Regions from separate parts of the Weissella paramesenteroides genome, predicted to be linked through region 1. Evidence: predicted binding sites of a transcription regulator. Region 1 holds the regulator's gene; the other holds the start of a gene.
What was found. Region 1 encodes HrcA, which represses chaperone genes, less so after heat shock. Its sites were predicted from a motif close to TTAGCACTCNNNNNNNNNGAGTGCTAA; they were not measured.
Positions count from the first base shown of each region.

Region 1 (3,221 bases):
ATAAATCAGTGGTGTTTGAAAAATAATTTAAAAAATCGTGGACAAATAATGGCAAATAACGTCCTTGTATATAGCTCAATTAATGACAGTTAATACAGGAGAAGAAGATGATCCAAATAAAGAAATGGTTACCAATAACAATTATTACTGTTGCCATAAGTGTTACGTATCAAGAAATTTCGATGACTCAAATTTGTGCAGATAATAAGAACGGCTATATTAATCAGCGTTTCTATAAGGATAATGTATTGGCAAATGGCTATTTAAATGATGGTCAGCAGTGGTTCCTGTTTAAGGATGGAAGCAAGCAAATTGAAATCCAAAAATGGCAAGAAAATTATTATTATTTTGATCCCAAAACAGGGTTAAGGTCGGACGATGTGTTTAGGAATCAATGGGGTAATACTTATTATTTTGATAAGAATGGTATTGCTGTCTCTGGGTTTCAATTAATTTCCGGTAAAAAATATTATTTTGGCGATGATGGTACGCATTTTTTGCGCAAAAATACTTGGCTCAATATAAACGGCAAGCAATATTATGCTGATATAAATGGTGTTATTGTGAGTGGCGTTCAAAAAATTGATAGCAACTATTATTTCTTTAATATTGATACAAATGATTTGCGAAAAAAACGAGATTATATTTTGTCACAATGGGGTAAATGGTATTTAATTAATGAACTAGGAATCGTTCAAAGCGGGTTACAATACTGGGCAGGCGATAATTACTATTTTGATCCAGTGACCTTCTTAAAAGTCGAAAATCAAACAAGGAACATTAATAATGTTGACTGGTATTTTGATAATCAAGGTATCGGACATAAAAAAATTGATCAACGAATTGTGGAAGATATTACTTTTGCTGAATTAAATAAGATACGAAAAATGTATGGACGTCACCCACTGGTATGGGATAATCAACTCGCACAATTGGCACAAAATAGGGCAAGTCTCACAAATAAGACTGGTATTCCTGCAAATCACTGGCGTACACCAAACGAGGTGATAGGTATTGGGTGGCAGAAAGGAAATAATGTTATCATGGCTTGGTTTAATGAAACAAATATGTTGCCAAAAGGAACTCGAGGACATCATGATTGGTTGTTAAATAACAGTGTTACTAAGGTTGGTTTTGGCTATTCTGGTAATGTCATTGTTGGCAAGTCCAATTAAAATTAGCACTTAATAATAAAGAGTGCTAAAAGGTGTTGACAAGTTAACTTCAGGCGTGTACTATAATAACTGTTAGCACGAAGTAGTTGAGAGTGCTAAGGAAGGTGGCGCGTATGTTAACGGACAGACAGCGGCTAATATTAGCCACAATAATTCGCGATTACGCAAAAACCGGCAAAGCTGTTGGATCTAAAACGCTATTAGGTGAATTAGATTTGACAGTCAGTTCAGCAACTGTGCGAAATGAGATGGCACTACTAGAGGAATTGGGCTTGCTACAAAAAGAGCACACTTCATCGGGTCGCGTGCCTTCACAACGGGGCTATCGCTATTATGTTGATGAATTAATGCATCAACATCATTTATCAAAAGTTGTTCAACAATCATTAGAACGTGTGTTTAATCGTAACTTTCAGGAGATTGACGATTTGATGCAAACGATGGTAGATGAATTAGCGAGTCTGACAGGCTATACGGTTGTTGCTCTAAAACCTGAATCAGCTGATATTCGGCTTTCGGGTTTCCGCCTAGTACCAATAAATGGTCAGCAAATAATGGCCATTATTGTAACTAATGATGGACAAGTTACCAGTCAAAGTTTTAGATTGCCAGAAGGAACGTCTGTTCGATATCTTGATGATATGGTTGATTATATTAATAGAACATTAGTTAACCAACCAATTATTGAAGTATTAAGGACACTAACAGGTGATTTGCCTTGGCAAATGGAACGAACTATCCGTACACCGGTTGCGTTTTTACAACTGTTTGGTGACGTATTAGCGCGATCGATTCATGATAACGTATTTATTGGCGGTTATTTAAATGTTCTTGACTTTACTGTTGATTCAAGCTTGCAAGATGTCAAGCAACTATATCAGTTGCTTGACTCAGCACAAGATATGAGACGTGTTGTTGGAACTGCTAATGATGGAGTGATTGTACAAATCGGTGATGAAAATGGTAATGATTTATTGTCACCATATAGTCTAGTATCAGCCACATATCGTGTAGCACAGTATGGCGTTGGCGCAATTGCTATTTTGGGTCCAACATCTATGCGTTATGCTGACATGGTGAGTTTGGTTGATGCGTTCCGCAGTGCTTTATCGCAACAGTTACTGGAGTATTATCGATAGTTAGAAAAGAGGTGTTAACATGTCAGAAGAGAAGCAAACCCCTGAAGAAGAAATTGAGGTTGTCAGTGAAGAAGCGGATGTTGACACTGAAGCTAAATCTAGTGAGGCAGAAAAGCCTGAGCAAGAAACAGAAGCAGATCAAATTTCTGACCTAAAGGACAAAGTTGCCGAAGCTGAGGACAAATATTTACGTGCAGAAGCTGAGATGCAAAACATGCAGTCTCGATATGCTAAAGAACAAGTTCAAGCTGTTAAATTTGCAAACCAAAAATTAGCAGCTTCAATTCTACCAGCGGTAGATAACTTGGAACGCGCACTACAAGTAGATGCTGAAGATGGTGCAGCAAAGCAAATTAAGACTGGTGTTGAAATGGTTTATAAAACACTGATTTCAGCACTTGAAGAACATGATGTTAAGGCAGTTGGTGAAACTGGCGAAACATTTGACCCGAACTTCCACCAAGCAATTCAATCAGTACCTGCGGATGATGATCATCCTGCAGATACGATTGCAACGGTTCTTCAAAAGGGTTATGTCTTAGCTGATCGAGTAATTCGACCAGCGATGGTAGCTGTTTATAACTAAACAACTAATCATTAAATAATATATAAAAAATCTGATCAATAAGAGGTAAATTATTATGTCAAAGATCATTGGAATTGATTTAGGAACTACAAATTCTGCTGTTGCTGTTATGGAAGGTGGATCTCCAAAGATTATCACTAACCCAAACGGTGGTCGTACGACACCATCAGCTGTTTCATTTAAGAATGGTGAAACACAAGTTGGTGATACAGCAAAGCGTCAAGCAATTACAAATCCAGATACAATTTTGTCAATCAAGTCACACATGGGTGAAGCTGGTTACAAGGTAACTGTTGATGGCAAAGATTATACACCACAAGA
Region 1 is NZ_CP130559.1:827,764-830,984, forward strand. It holds gene QRX23_RS04030 (SGNH/GDSL hydrolase family protein) at 1-26, shown strand, start outside; gene QRX23_RS04035 (CAP domain-containing protein) at 108-1,175, shown strand; gene hrcA (heat-inducible transcriptional repressor HrcA) at 1,289-2,314, shown strand; gene grpE (nucleotide exchange factor GrpE) at 2,334-2,900, shown strand; gene dnaK (molecular chaperone DnaK) at 2,956-3,221, shown strand, end outside.

Region 2 (3,221 bases), 680 kb from region 1:
TCTGGTGTTATTTTGCAAGGTAGCTTTGCTTATATGAAAGTTCGTTCGGCACCGAAATCGGAACGCCCATATCCATCATTGTCTGAAATTACAAAAACACAACGTGAATTTGAAGAAACAAATATTAGTGGTACATTGATTGGTTATTATTCACCAGAGCTATACCAAGGAACTGTTGCAGCTGGATGGCACGTGCATTTCCTAAGTGATGATCGTACCTTTGGTGGTCACGTTCTTGGTTTTGATGCTGATAAGCTTGAGGGAGATTTAACAATCTTTGATAATTATGAATTGCATCTACCAATTAATAATAAAGAATTCCGTGAACACCATGTTGATATGGATGGCCTAAAAGAAGGGGTTGCCGCAGCAGAGGGATCACAAGATTAATCATTATTTAGCGATAACAATACTCAAATGTGTTGTTATCGCTATTTTTTGGCGTTCATAGTATGATGTACGTAAAGAAATTTCAATATTTATCATTGAGGGAGTATGAATATGACAGAATTAATGAAGGCGGTCGTTACAACAATTGACGAAAATGAGCCATTGTCGGAAAAGAACGTACCGTTACCTAGTGTTGGCAACTATGATGTTCTTGTGAAGGTGGCTGCTGCTAGTGTTAATCCAGTTGATGTTAAACAGCTTGAGTTAGCTATGGCAGCAAAAGAAGAGCGTGTTCTTGGCTTTGATGCCGTAGGTGCAGTGGTTTCAATTGGTAGTGAGGTGAAAAAGTACAAAGTTGGTGACCGGGTCTTTTTTGCAGGCGAACTAGGGCGTACCGGATCTAATGCTGAGTATGAAGCAGTTAATGAGAACTTAATTGCTAAAGCACCGGATAATTTATCGGATGTCGAAGCAGCCGCATTACCTTTAACGTTTTTAACGGCTTATGAAATGCTTGCTGACAAATTTGGTATTAAGATGACAGCTGGGTCTGCAACTGGTAAGGCACTACTTATTATTAACGGTGCCGGTGGTGTAGGTTCGATTATGATTCAATTAGCCAAGTGGTTGGGAATGACTGTGATCGCTAGTGCTTCACGTGATGAAACGATTGAATGGGTGCACCAATTGGGCGCTGATTTTGTCGTTAATCATCGTAAAGATTATGTGGCTGAAGTGAAACGCTTAGGATTCGATGAAGTCCCTTATATTGCTGTGCTGCATTCGCTTGATCAACATTTTGAGGCAGCAGCAGAGTTGGTTGGTACTTATGGCCATATTGGGGCCATTGTACAATCGACACAACCTTTGCCGGTAGGTCTAATTAAAAACAAGGCAGCATCGTTAGATTGGGAATTTATGTTTGCAAAAACGAATGCTCGCCAAGATATTGCCAGTCAAGGGGATGCTCTGGCATTATTGTCAAATCTAGTCACGTTAGGAGTTGTTAAATCAACCATTTCACAAACGCTTGATGGGCTATCAGTCGCCACTGTAGAGGATGCGCAACAAAAAGTTTCTGCTGGTAATATGTTGGGTAAATTAGTTATTAAATATTAATCAATGAACAAAATAATGATAGAGAATGAATTTTTAATGCAAACTAAAATTCATTCTTTTTTTGTCTAAAAAACGATAAAAAATATTTGCACTCTCGGTGTTAGAGTGCTAATATAGATAATGTAAGCAAGGTCAATAAAGGTCAAAAGAGATGCGATGTTGACCTACTGGGAGTAATGAATATAAAAAAGATTGTAAGGAGGCCGTAATTATGGCACAAGATCCATTTGGTTTTTCAAGTTTTGATGATATTTTTCGTATGATGAACAATGAAGCAGCAAGGACACAACAAGCACAGCGTTCACAGCAAGGACCGCGTACACAGATGGGACGTGGGAACGGTGGAAACGATAGCGGACAAGGCAATGGTTTACTTGACCAATATGGTATTAACCTAACTGAGATGGCACGCAAGGGCAAGTTTGATCCGGTGATTGGTCGAGATGATGAAATTGCACGTGTTATTGAAGTACTAAATCGTCGTACTAAGAATAATCCAGTTTTGATAGGAGAGGCTGGTGTTGGAAAGACGGCGGTTGTTGAAGGATTAGCACAGGCAATCGTCAACGCTAAAGTACCAGGCAAGTTACAAGGTAAGGAAGTTATTCGATTGGATGTGGTATCACTTGTTCAAGGAACGGGTGTACGTGGACAATTCGAAGAGCGTATGCAACAATTGATGGACGAAGTTTCGAAGCGTGAAGATGTTATCCTCTTTATTGATGAAATTCATGAAATTATGGGTGCCGGAACTGCTGGTGAAGGTTCAATGGACGCAGGTAACATCTTAAAGCCAGCGTTAGCTCGTGGTGAATTCCAATTAATTGGAGCAACTACATTAAATGAATACCGTAAGATTGAGAAGGATGCAGCGATTGCTCGTCGATTCCAAACAGTTCAAGTTGATGAACCTTCAACAGACGAAGCACTGCAAATTTTAAAGGGTATTCGTTCACGATATGAGGATTATCACAAGGTTAAGTATGCGGATGAAGCGTTAGAAGCCGCTGTGAACCTTTCAAATCGATACATTTCAGATCGTTTCTTGCCTGATAAGGCGATTGATTTAATTGATGAGGCAGGTTCAAAAAAGAATTTGTCCGTAAAAATTGCAGATCCGAAGGAATTAGAAAATAAAATTCACTCAACAGAAGCGCAAAAGCAATCTGCAATCGAACGTGAAGATTATGAAAAAGCAAGTCAATTACGTGATCAGGTAAATAATTTAGAGTTACAGCTACAGGCAGTTAAGCAACAGGCACCACAAAATGAAGCAGCCCAAACGGTAACGGTGGGGGATATTCAAAAAATCGTTGAAGAGAAAACAGGTATTCCGGTTGGTGAACTGGCTGAGTCAGAGCAAACACAGTTACGTCATTTAGGTGATAATTTGGCAGAGCATGTGATTGGCCAAGATGAGGCAACAGAAAAGATTGCACGTGCTATTCGTCGTAATCGTGTTGGCTTTAATAAAACGGGACGACCAATTGGTAGTTTCTTGTTTGTTGGACCAACAGGTGTTGGAAAGACTGAAACAGCAAAGCAATTGGCAAAAGAATTATTCGGCACAACTGATAGTATGATTCGTTTCGATATGTCAGAGTATATGGAAAAGCATTCTGTCTCAAAGTTGATTGGTGCTCCGGCAGGGTACGTTGGTTATGAAGAGGCTGGTCAATTGACAGAAGCAGTTCGCCGGCGCCCATACTCAT
Region 2 is NZ_CP130559.1:1,504,733-1,507,953, reverse strand. It holds gene budA (acetolactate decarboxylase) at 1-390, shown strand, start outside; gene QRX23_RS07530 (zinc-binding alcohol dehydrogenase family protein) at 502-1,509, shown strand; gene QRX23_RS07525 (ATP-dependent Clp protease ATP-binding subunit) at 1,721-3,221, shown strand, end outside.
Region 2: the regulator HrcA is predicted to act here: its motif matches at 1,595-1,621, upstream of QRX23_RS07525 (ATP-dependent Clp protease ATP-binding subunit).